One region of the Metallumcola ferriviriculae genome, then DNA from elsewhere that is predicted to be linked to it. Evidence: a T-box and tRNA genes for the amino acid it is inferred to sense, from the RefSeq annotation. Region 1 holds a T-box; the other holds one or more tRNA genes.
What was found. The T-box of region 1 lies ahead of alaS (alanine--tRNA ligase). A T-box ahead of a tRNA ligase gene usually reads a tRNA of that ligase, here a tRNA-Ala.
Positions count from the first base shown of each region.

Region 2: it has a tRNA-Ala gene. The T-box ahead of alaS (alanine--tRNA ligase) is inferred to sense a tRNA for this amino acid. The anticodon was not compared.

Region 1 is NZ_CP121694.1:3,100,617-3,107,008, forward strand. Features, by position in the region: gene MFMK1_RS15340 (potassium channel family protein) at 1-175, shown strand, start outside; gene alaS (alanine--tRNA ligase) at 172-2,820, opposite strand; T-box leader at 2,916-3,134, opposite strand; gene MFMK1_RS15350 (AI-2E family transporter) at 3,192-4,235, opposite strand; gene MFMK1_RS15355 (hypothetical protein) at 4,274-4,465, opposite strand; gene MFMK1_RS15360 (hypothetical protein) at 4,478-4,639, opposite strand; gene MFMK1_RS15365 (electron transfer flavoprotein subunit alpha/FixB family protein) at 4,743-5,708, opposite strand; gene MFMK1_RS15370 (electron transfer flavoprotein subunit beta/FixA family protein) at 5,770-6,392, opposite strand, start outside.
Region 2 is NZ_CP121694.1:907,407-913,798, reverse strand. Features, by position in the region: gene MFMK1_RS04590 (hydrogenase iron-sulfur subunit) at 1-875, opposite strand, end outside; gene MFMK1_RS04585 (epoxyqueuosine reductase) at 1,288-2,094, opposite strand; tRNA gene MFMK1_RS04580 (tRNA-Ala) at 2,411-2,486, opposite strand; gene MFMK1_RS04575 (GNAT family N-acetyltransferase) at 2,629-3,144, opposite strand; gene MFMK1_RS04570 (hypothetical protein) at 3,304-3,513, opposite strand; gene MFMK1_RS04565 (signal peptidase I) at 3,539-4,087, opposite strand; gene MFMK1_RS04560 (GNAT family N-acetyltransferase) at 4,378-5,040, opposite strand; gene MFMK1_RS04555 (acetoin utilization protein AcuC) at 5,189-6,373, opposite strand; gene MFMK1_RS04550 (CBS and ACT domain-containing protein) at 6,366-6,392, opposite strand, start outside.

The DNA.
Region 1 (6,392 bases):
GAAGGACTCCCGCATCAAACAGGAGTCCGGTGTTATGGTAGTAGCTATCAAACGCCAATCAGAAGAGGTAATTCATAACCCCAATTCAGATACTATAATTCAGATGGGCGACTTATTAATTGTACTGGGCACCCGCAAACAGCTAGAACTTTTGGAAAAACTGGCTGCTGACTAGCCCAACTGCTCACGAACCACCTCTGCTGCTTTCTCCAAAGCAGCAGTTATTTTTTCTGGCTCCTTACCGCCGGCCTGAGCCATATCGGGACGGCCTCCACCTCCACCGCCGGCAATTTTGGCAACCTGGCCAATAAGTTTACCGGCATGAATTCCCTTGGGCAGTAAATCTTTGGTAATTGCTGCAACAAAGTTAACTTTTCCTTCTGCCACAGCCCCCAATACAATTACCCCCGACTGCAGTTTATCTTTTAAGATATCTGCCATGGAACGAAGGGCTTCCATGCCATTAGCCTCTACCCGCACAGCCAGGACTTTAATACCTTCTACATCCACGGCGGCATCCAGCATATCTTCTGATTGGTAACCTGCCAAGCGGTCCTGAAGACTATTTACCCGGCGTTCCAATTCCTTCGCCTGCACTATCAAATCTTCAACTCTATGCGGTACTTCTTCGGGCCTGGTCTTCAAAAGCTGAGCGCCTGTTTCCAGTAGCTCCGCCCGCTTGTTAAGAAACTCCAAAGCACTGGCGGCGGTTAGGGCCTCAATGCGCCGCAGTCCCGCCCCAATACCGGCCTCACCGATAATTTTAAATAAACCTACTTCCGAAGTACTATCGACATGGGTACCACCGCACAGCTCCATGGAGTAGTCACCCATTTTCACTACGCGCACTTCTTCGCCGTATTTCTCGCCAAAGAGAGCGGTAGCACCCATTTCTAAAGCCTGCTGGTAAGACGTTTCTAACGCCTCAACTTTCAGTCCGTTTAGGATTGACCGATTTACCCGCTCTTCCACCTGAGATATTTCTTCATTGGTTAATGCATCAAAATGAGCGAAATCGAATCTCAACCTATCTCGTGCAACCAGTGATCCCGCTTGGTTAACGTGGTCACCGAGCACTTCTCTTAATGCTTTATGCAGCAGGTGAGTAGCTGAATGGTTTTTTGCAGTTGCCTTTCTTTTTTCTTGGGCAACCTGCACAGTTACCGTATCACCCACGGCGATGCTTCCTTTTTCCAGCACCACCTCATGAATTATCTTGCCATCAGGCAGGCGCTTACAATCGGTCACCCTTGCTTTTATTGCACCACCGACAATTGTACCACTATCGCCAACCTGACCGCCTCCTTCAGGATAGCAGGGGGTTTCTTTAACCAGCAAAGCACATTCGTCGCCCGCGGCGACCTTATCTACTTTCTTCCCATCCACTATCAAGCTGAGCACTTCCGTATCCTTATTTAAGATGTCGTAGCCGACAAATTTGGTAGGTCCTAAATCGCCTAACAGATTAGTAAAAGCAACTGCATCATCCCATGCTTTCACATCTTCCCGGGCTGCCCGGGCCCGCTGCCGCTGTTCCTCCATTGCTTGCTGAAATCCTTCCTTATCCACCTCTAGTTCATTCTCTTCAGCAATATCTTCAGTTAAATCCAGGGGGAACCCATAGGTATCATAGAGAACGAATGCCTCTTTACCGCTGATGACTTTACGCCCTTCTTGTTTCACTTTAATAACTATTTCATTTACTACCTTGATGCCTTCGCTTAATGTATCTCTAAATTTTTCTTCTTCTATCTTAATTATTTTCGCCACATGTTCATGCTTGGCTGCCATGTCCGAGTATGGCTCACCCATCAATTCCACTACCTTAGGCACAAAACGGTAAAGAAAGGGTATTTCCATATCAAGCACCTTGCCAAAACGAACCGCTCTCCGCAGAATCCGTCTCAAAACATAGCCGCGACCCTCATTAGAAGGGAGTACGCCGTCGCTGATAAGAAAAGTGCAGGCCCGAGCGTGGTCGGCAATAACTCGGAAAGGAAAACCACGGCCATCAGGATGATATTCTTTGCCGCTCATTTCTTCCACCGCAGATATTAATGGCCTAATCAAATCTGTATCAAAGTTGCTGTCCACGTTCTGTAGTACCGAAGCAACTCTTTCGAGGCCCATGCCGGTATCAATACTGGGGCGGGGCAGGGGAGTCATCTCTCCATTCCCATCACGATTGTACTGCATAAATACTAGGTTCCAAATTTCCAACCACCGGTCACAGTCACATACCCCCAGGCCACATTCCGGTTCTTCACACTTATATGATTCACCACGGTCAATAATTATTTCACTGCAGGGGCCACAGGGACCGGTATCTCCCATTGCCCAGAAATTGTCTTTTTCCCCGAGACGGACAATTCGTTCCTTAGGAATATCAGTAAGTTCCAACCAAAGGTCATAGGCCTCATCATCATCCAGATAGATAGTAGCCCAAAGCTGCTCTTGGGGAAGCTTAAGATCTTCGGTAAGAAACTCCCAAGCAAAAGTTATCGCATCCCGCTTAAAGTAATCGCCAAAAGAAAAGTTCCCCATCATTTCAAAGAAAGTATGGTGCCGAGCAGTACGCCCCACCGTATCCAAGTCATTATGTTTGCCGCCGGCGCGTACGCATTTTTGGGCAGTGGTTGCCCTTTTGTAGGGGCGCTTGTCCATGCCTAAAAATACATCCTTGAACTGGACCATCCCGGCATTTGTAAATAATAAGGTGGGGTCGTCAGCGGGTACCAGTGCAGAGCTTGGGACAATGGTATGTCCTTTACTCTCATAATAGTTTAAAAACCTTTGCCGTAATTCTTTTCCCGTAATCAAAATTTCAACACTCCTTTTTTTGTTTGATAAGCATCGCCATTATAAACTTTTTGACCGGGCGGCCAGGTTTTTTAAATAAATAAAACCCCGCCCATTCCAGGGACGAGGCATCTCGCGGTACCACCCTAGTTACCGGCATCTATGATACCGGTCACTCAATTCAAGCCCGTTTAACGCACGGCTTACGGGCAGTTTGGATTTTAGTTTCACTGCCGGCTCCGGGGCGGCTGTCAGTTACCGTTTTGGAAAGACTTTCAGCCAAGGTCTTTCTTTCTGGACCACAGTAAGTTGACTCTTCCCTTCACAGCCATATATGTAACAAAATTTGCATTAATTATACAAAAGAGCAGCATTTTTGTCAATTCAAACAATTACCCTGCCGCAGCATTCCAACGATTAAAGAAATAACTTAACAGGATTCTGGATACAGCCGTAACCGGCACCGCCAGGAGCATCCCAACTATACCAAATAATTCTCCACCCGCTAAAAGAACAAAAATTATCACCAATGGATGCAGTCCTAAACTATCCCCGAGAATTTTGGGGGAAATGATATTACTTTCTAACTGCTGTACTATTACCATCACGCCAACTGCATAAAATGCTTGATATTTAGATTGCAATAGAGCAAGGGCCACCGCGGGAACCGCACCAATAATCGGACCGAAATAGGGAATAATATCTGCTATTCCAGCCACGATACCTAACAGCAAAGCAAATTTCATCCTAATTGAGGCTAATCCTAAGGCTGTCAGGGTTCCTACGGTAAAGGCCACCAACAAATGCCCACGGATAAACTTGGTCAGCACCACATCTATTTCATGGAATAAAAAAGCCGCCTCCTCCCGCCACCCTGTGGGCAGCAAGCTAAAGGTATAGCGCCCCAATGTCTCCCAATCCTTTAGCATGTAAAAGGCCAATACCGGCGCAATTATCACACTCAACACCTGCGAAAACAAACCGATAATACTATCCGCCACGGATTGAACTGCAGCAATCAGCATATCTTCCGCGTCGGCAAGTGTTTCGTCAGTGACCTGCTTGATACTCTCAGGAATGTTACTGCGGCTATAGTCACCACGCACTGACCTGAGATATTCCTGTACCTGTTGGGTATAATAAGGAATAGCATCAGCAAACCGGTTTAATTCACGGACGACTTTCGGTACACCGTAGAGAGCCAATATCACAACCACAGTGATTACAGCTGAGTATACAAGAATAATTGCTAACACTCGGGGTACCTTTAAATCCCCAAGTTTTTTTACCACCGGATTTAAAAGATATGCAATCACCAAAGCGATAATAAAAGGCGGCAGGATAGCTCGAATCAGATAAAGCATGTACCCTGCCACCGAAACCACTATTAATATAGCAACGATAAACAATAATCTCTTGGAAATTCGCACCAGCATAGTTTACACCTGCTTACAATGATAAAGCCAGGTTAATCTCATTTTTTCCATAATCCAGAAATGCCATCTGTTACTTCATCCATCAAGTCGTCGCCATCATCCTCCATGCGCCGCATCTTGCTGCGCATCCGGTTGCCCAGTGGTTTCCGGTCCGGACCCATAAACATATTAGTCATCATCCCAAGTATGCTTCCTGTGACCAATCCTTTAAAAAAGCCGCGTTTAAACAATGTACTCACCCCCTAATTACTATATACAGGTGTTTCAGTACCCACTAATGACCCGTCTTCTTCCACCATAAATGTTTCATTTTTATCATTAAATTCTATGAAGCATTCCCAGCAATAAAATTGGTTTACACCAACTTTACCGGTGTTCTTGCTGCCACATCCCGGGCATAACATCGTAAAACCCCTTTCTAAAAAACTTTCTCCTCTATTATGACCTGAAAGGGGATAAAAAATGCGTGCCCCACAATTAAGGCACGCATTAAATTTTTTTTTATTTTTATAAAACCTTTTTAAACTCCTCGGTAAGTACCGGTACAACCTTAAACAAATCATTTACAATGCCGTAATCTGCCATATTAAAGATGTTTGCTTCTTCATCCTTGTTAATGGCGGCAATGTATTTTGAAGAACTCATGCCTGCTAGGTGCTGGATAGCACCGCTGATACCGCAGGCAATATAAAGTGTTGGTGATACGGTCTTTCCTGTCTGTCCCACCTGATACTGATGCTCACGCCATCCGGCGTCTACTGCTGCCCGGGATGCACCTACTGCTGCTCCGAGTACGTCTGCCATCTGTTCCAAAATATCAAAGTTCTCCGGTCCTTTCATGCCCCGACCGCCGCTGACGATGATGTCTGCCTCGGTCAGCAGTACTCTGCCGCCGCTTTGCTGCTTTACTTCTTTTACTTTGGCGCGGATGTCTGCTAGGTCCACATCTACTGTTTCTATGTTGGCGCTTGTTTCAGCTGCTTCGCCGAGGTCTTGGACGTTGGGCCGGAAGGTTGCTACTACCGGTTTGGATAATACTTTGCTCTTAGTGAATGCTTTGCCGGCGTAAATGGGGCGGGTAAATACTAACTGGTCCGCTTCTACTTCTACGGCGGTTATGTCGCTGACCATGCCGGCTCCTGCTTTTTGGGCTACCCGCGGTGCTAGGTCTTTACCAAATGCGGTGTGCCCAAAAAATACTGCATCGGGTTCATTTTCTTCTATCAGCTCACTGATTACTTGACTGTATCCCTCGCTTGAATAGGTGCCTAGCTCTTCGTCTTCTGCTACGTATACTTTTGCTGCTCCGTAGGCTGCCAGGCTATCTGCCAGTCCTTCTATTTCGTCACCTATCAGTACTGCTTCTAATTCTGTTCCCAATTCTTCGGCTAATTCTTGTCCCTTACTCAACATTTCTAAGCTTACTTTCTTTAATTCGCCGTCACGCTGCTCGGCGATTACCCATATAGCCATGTTTCTCCCTCCACTTTTGTTTTGATTTGGTCTTCTGTTGCTTTTTTTATCTTTCTTTATCTTAGATTACTTTGGCTTCTTCTTTTAACAGCCGCACTAATTCTTTCCCGGCTTCTTCGGCTTCGCCTTCGATGATTTTCCCTGCTTCTTTCTTGGGCGGCAGGAATATTTCTAATATTTCTACTTGCTTTTCTACTTCGACTCCCAGCTCTTCGGGTGTTACCTGCTTTAGTTCTTTTTTCTTGGCCTGCATAATGCCTTTCAGGCTGGGGTAGCGGGGTTCGTTTAATCCTTTTTGACAGGTGACTACTGCGGGCAGTGGTGTTTCTACTATTTCACTGCCTCCTTCGATTTCTCGAGTACATTCGGCTTGACCGTCTTTTAGCTCTAATTTGGTTACTACGTTTACCTGGGGCAGGTCTAATTCCTGTGCCAGTCGGGTTGCTACCTGGCCTGAGCCGTCATCGATGGCTACATGGCCGCCTAATATTAGGTCGTATTCCATCCCTGCCACTGCTTTGGCCAGTACTTTCGCTACGGCGTATTCGTCTCCCTGGGGGTTTTTCACCAGCATGGCTTTGTCTGCACCCATCGCTAATGCTTGACGCAGTGCTTCCTGGGCTTGGTCATCTCCTACGCTGATTACTGTTACTTCTCCTCCCTGGGCTTCCTTGATCTTCAGGG
Region 2 (6,392 bases), 1.5 Mb from region 1:
ATGCGCTCCTGCCCAGTAGGTATGAGAAAAATTCCTGGCTCAGAGCTATGTACAGCCAAGGTATCTTGATTCCGAGAGGCAAAATACCCATCCTCATCAATATCTATGTGCAGCAAAGACTGCATCCTACGGACCAAATCCAAATTATTAAAGTCAGCGATAATAACAGCCCCGGCAGCTAAAGAAACGGAGTCCCCTGCTATATCAAGTTGCAATGAATAATCTCCGACATATCCGTAAAATTCATTAACGGTGGCCGCTGTGTGCAAGTGAAAGTTTGAATGTCTATGTACGTAGGTAATCACTGGATGTAGGTCTCGTGAACTTTTAGCTAACTGATTTAAGTCCACCTTGTCATTTTCAATCATATGCACCATATAATTCTTTTGCAGTAGTTGTTGAGAAGCTAAAAAACCTGCCGGCGTAGCACCAATAATTGCTACGGTCTTCCTTGGTGCAATTGGGATAATTTCTAAATCGTGGGCTTCTACTAATCTCGCAATCTCAGCATCAATTAGCAGCTTTGCCTTTTCTGTATGAACAGAATTTTTACCTGGATGAACTAAAGCTAACTGTTCCTTCAAATTCACAAATCCAACCTTATTGGGATTTATCCCCAAACCCTCAATACCTTCGAGCATGAAATCAGCTGACCGGCGGTTTCTATATGCTAAAGGCGATTCGCCAATCAATAGAACCGCATCTAAAGAATTAACCTCCATTTTTATTAACATATCCTGTATTTCCTGCGCATTAAAAAAATCCTCAAACACTGAAACAACAAACTGATCAGAATAATCCCTGGCTAGCTTGTGGACGTCTACTGATTGCGTGATTAAGCCATTGACAGTAGAAAAGAACAACCCAATATGCAAATTCACTTCCCCCTTCTGCCCGTATCGACTAAATGAACCATTATATTATGTTTTTCGCCAATAAGGAATCTTCTTCCTGTTTTTAAATGAATTTTCTTAAAAATTCCAATAAGTTTATTTAAACATAGTGGTTGATGTTTTCTTTTATCCAGTTGAATAAGCAACTTATGTTTTGGTATCTAACCGGCTTATGAAATGACGCTTTTTATCAAAATGTGGTCTTAATAACAATGTAGCAAGTGAAATCCTTCTACATCGGCAGGTATCCTCGCAAACAAAAAAAGTAACCTTTCGGTTACTCTTAAGTATCGGAGCGGGACTCAGGAATCGCACCCGAACCAAGGCCTGGACGGCCATGATCCACCTAGTGGATCCCGCAAATATGCTGGAGGCGATGGGGCTCGTTCTATGTTTAAGACTGTCCTATCGGGCATGAAAACTCGCAGACCCTGCAGTACTTGACTACACGCACCCTTCGTTCAATACCTTCTACGCTTTGCGGTTTTGCCTTATCTTCATCTATTTTCATTTGAATATTGCATATTGTACGGTTATAATCACCAACTCTACCCGGCAGTTCCTTTCTTCCAAGTTGTTGAGAGGTATATACTTGTTCCTTAAAACTATCCTGAGGACAAGGCTCCTTGCATAGTTCGTCGCAATATTCGCATGGGTCAAAAAATGTGGGTCCGGTGGAAGGGAGATTAATATCTGCTGCTATGCCTCTTAACCTAATACGAGGGCCATATTCAGGTGTAACAAGTAAATTGTTCCTTCCGATGCACCCCAAACCAGCAAATACAGCAGCATCCTTTAAGTATATACCGCCCCTTTCCACATGGTAGGGCAAATTGACTGCGTTGACCCCAAGATGCTCCTGCTGCAGCCATTTTATGAGGTTATCAGCAATCTGAATAAGTTTTTTATTACCACTTGGGCCTTTACTTCCATAACGAAAGTCCAACTCAGGCTTTTCTTTAGGGTGAGCATAGGCTATAACAATTACAGACTTTGCCCCTTGAGGCCACCTCACTTCACCGCTTTTAAGGCCTTCTATTCTTTCCTTATTTGCACCAACACCATTATAAGGTGGCATTACAGGTGCGGCTGTGTAAGAAGGTGCCTTTTTTAAATCTTGCACATTTGCAATTCCCACAAGTGATGCTCCTTCTTCTTTTGCTTTTGACAAAATTCTTGAATAGAGCTTTAATACATTCATAATCTGCCTCCTCATATAAAATAAAAATAACATCAGCATCCTGCAAGCATTTCTTGTAAAGTGCGTTTTTGTATCCAAATGCATTTATTTTTTAACTTATTACTGCAATAAGCCTATTAATACCGTTTCTACAGATATACCCTAATATCCTTGAATGAAATAAAACCTAATACGAGAAAGCGACATACTGTTCCACCATAAAAAAAGAGCAACCAAAAGGTTACTCTTATCTTATCTACTGGAGCGGGACTCAGGAATCGCACCCGAACCAAGGCCTGGACGGCCCTGATCCACCTAGTGGATCCCGCATGAAATGTGGTGGAGACGAGGGGGCTCGAACCCCTGACCTCTAGACTGCCAGTCTAGCGCTCTCCCAGCTGAGCTACGCCCCCACAGGGTATGAAGTTTTTCTGGGGAGCATTTCAGCTTAGATGTCCTTCCAGCTGAGTTATGGCCCCAATTGGCGTCACTTGACGCAAAATTCATTATGCCACAAAATAGGCAATTAATCAAGTTCCTTTTGCTAGTAAATATTTACGCGACTGCCAATTCCAAAAACTTTTCCTGGGACAGGTAATATACTTTTTCCTGGTCTGTATCCTTAATATTCTTGAAGCCCATTCTTTTAAATAACTTCAAGGAACGTTTATTTTGCTTATTTATCTTAGCATAGAGACCATCCAAACGCATGTTAAAGAAGGCCACTTTGAGCCCTTCCCAGAGGGTTTGTTTCCCCAATCCCTGGCCCCATTTATCCTTTTCACCAATGGCCAGGACAATTTCGCCCTCTTCGGCCTTGTTTACTAAGCGCATATAACCAATGGGCTGTTCTTCTTCCTCTTCTTCCACTAGAAAAAAGCGGCCATTATGATTGAACCGATGGGTGAAAATCTCATTGCTGCTGCCATTAATTGCTTGTTCAATGTCTCGCCCCAATGATTGTTGTTCATTCAGATGTTTAGTCACTTGGTCATCATTGACCCAACCAAGCAGACAATAAAGGTCATCCCTGTAAACTTCGCGACGCAAAATAATGTCTTGGGAATCCATTTTACCATCCTTTCAGTATTAAAAACGGTCTCATACCTTCAGCGGCATTAATACTCTAAACAGTGTGCTTCAAAAAAAAGAAACAGTCGCGAATGCCGCACCTGTTCCTTTGTCACTTTATAATAATAACAAAAATTTTTACAGCGGTCAAAAATTCAGCTACTTAACAAGCACTTCGTGGTTGCCGGTTTGTTCCTCTCTTACCCATGGAAGCAAATATACATTGCCCTGGATTACCCTCCATTTAACGCTCCGCGATATTTCCCGGCTGCTGCTGATATCCCGCCGACAATAAGGACATATCCACCTTCCTAAATTGCTGGCTGAATATGATTTTCCTTGACAGTGAGGACATAATTTATAAGGCATAAAACCCCTCCTGGTAAGCTAGTTCTTAAAACTGCCGCATCATCCGGTTTTTTTGGGATACAATCTTGCGTTTAGCACCTTTTATCATATCCAGCGATACTATAAGCGCCAAAACGCCCGCAGCAGTTCGGATTAAAATCCCTCCCCATTTGGATCTGGCAAATATGGCTAGATAACCAACATAGGGTACCGTAAACGAGACCTTCCCCACAACATCCCTTAGTCCTACAGAAACATTATCCACGGCCGAATTGGCATCCCCTTTGGTGACTAAACTTCCGTCAGGTTTTATGGCTGCCACCCGGTGGGTAATTAAAAGCGGCTCAGTGTTACCGGTCCTAAATGTTATTATTTCGCCCGGCTTGATAAAGCCATAACCTCCGTTCTTAACCACAATGATGGACCCCAATGGTACCGATGGTTCCATACTGCCACTGACGACAACCATCAGTTCATATCCGAAAATGTCCGCGGGTTTGTCCGGGAAAGCCTTCCCTTCTATCAGCAGAACCGTACTAAGAATTAAGCTGAAAATCACCACAATGTAAAACAGAATTATAAACCAGTGTTTCATGAAAGGCTCCTCAGAAAAGCGACTGTAATGCCGATTTCATTAACTAACATTGGTTAACACCCTCATGCTAGATTATATCAACTACAGGGACAGATATCTGTCGTAACAACAGAACCAATAAACGCAAATTTCGCGATATATTCGACTTAGATATAGAATTTTTGTAAAAAAATACCATCTAATGCACTCGGGTACAAAAAGCAATTTGATCGCCTTCGGCGGATTAAGGTAATCGATTATCCACGTCATCATTTCCTATTCATTAAAAAAGAAGCCCTTAAGGGCTTCTTTTAAAGCATTTTCTTTCGGTGATATCTTAGGTTTTCGAAAGTTAATATATCATCCCGAGATACTTCAGAGCCAATCCTTACCATCAGCATATTTGCGGGATGGGAACATATCTCCGGTTCGTCGGTATTCATCGGTACCAATCCGCCTCTGCCCATCAGCTTTGTCATCAAATCTCTGTATTTCCAGACATTAAGACCGCTGCTGCGTAAATCCCAGTGCCAGTAATACTCTGTTGCAATTACTATATATTCGTCGAATGCCCCTCCATTAAACGCAATGTCCATCAATGCTTTGCCAATGCCGTACTGCCGCCAAGCGGAGCTAATCTCAATAGCTCCCAATTCGACAATGCATTCCAAAGAACTCTGACCCCAACGCTCAAAATCTTCCGGCACATGAAATGTAACATATCCGACAATTGTTTCATCAAAACGGGCCACAAATACTTGGCCGTGTTTCATCCCGGTTATGGTAATAAGTGCTTCTTTTTGCCTTACCGGTGGTCGAAATGAACGAAGGCCTTCGTCCAACTGCCACTGGGCCAATTCTTCTGCTTCCACCGGGCCGGTGATAAATAATTGACCACTTTCGGTGTGCAGAGCCCTACAGCGAAGCCCGCTTTCTAGCGGCTGGCGTCCACATTGACTAATTTTTTGGGGCATGCAAATTCCTCCAAGCGTTTGAAAAGCTTCATAATATTTGGCTTGCCTGCATTATACCCCTAAGCAGCTTGTTTGTTCAATGTTTCACAATAAAGTTGCAATGTTTTTATATTTGTAAACCTTAGCAATACTTTGACAAATCTGTCTATTATTTTGCCAGTTGGGTCCTGCTCGGGTCGCCTTTCAGTAGAAACTGCGGGTTCATCGCCTTTTCCGCCGTAAGCCGATTCTTTTCCATAATTTCGGCATGCCTGGGTTTTGGGGAAAATGCCTCCGTGTCATCAGATACCATTTCCGGTAACGCCACCGGCGAATGCTTGCCGTATTTTTTCAACCACTCTCCCGGCATATCAACCAAATCACCTTTTTCTATCATCTCCGCCCAAAGTAGGGTCCATACCCGCGGCACTACCCGCCAAAAATCATAACCGCCTCCCCCAGTGGCCAGCCATCTACCGTCGCAAAGCCGATGGGACAATTGGTGTATTGTCTTGGCAGCATAAGAATAAGCTTCTGTTGTAAAAGAAAGATGGGCCAATGGGTCGAATTCATGGCCATCACAGCCATGCTGGCTGACGATTACATCCGGTCTAAATTGCTCTAACGCTACAGGCAGCACCATGTCCAACACTTCTTTAAAACTTTGGTCTTGGGTAAAGGGCTCTAATGGTATATTTAACGAATAGCCAAACCCTGCTTTACTGCCACGTTCATATACCGTCCCTGTTCCCGGGAAAAGGAATTTCCCGGATTCATGAAAAGAAATAGTCAGAACCTCTGGGTCATCATAGAATAACCACTGCACCCCGTCCCCATGATGGGCATCTATGTCCACATAAGCGACCCGCATCCCCTGGCTGCGAAGATAAGAAATAGCTACAGCGAGATCATTATAAATGCAAAAGCCCGAAGCCTTAGCCCTTACTGCATGATGTAAACCACCGGAAAAATTAAGCACGTGGTCTGCTTTACCCGAAGCAATTCTTTTTGCACCGGTTAGTGTCCCCCCTACCAGCAGCAGTGAAGCATGATGCATACCGGAAAAGACCGGGTTATCTTCTGTGCCTAATTCATAATACTGGGTATCCTGAGGTTCCGCTTCACCCGTATCGCCCGCTTTCTTAACCGCATCCACGTAGTGACGGTCATGAACAGTATGCAGGTCTGCATCCACAGCGGATTCCGGCGGATAAAGTAGTGTTGGTGTTAAAAGCCCCAACTGGTCTATTAAATCTATGGTTAGCTTTAACCGCAGCGGGTTAAATGGATGCTGCGGCCCAAAGTTATATTGCAAAAGTTCCGGCACATAAATCAGACAGGGGTTGCTACTCATCAATATCCCCTCCTACCAG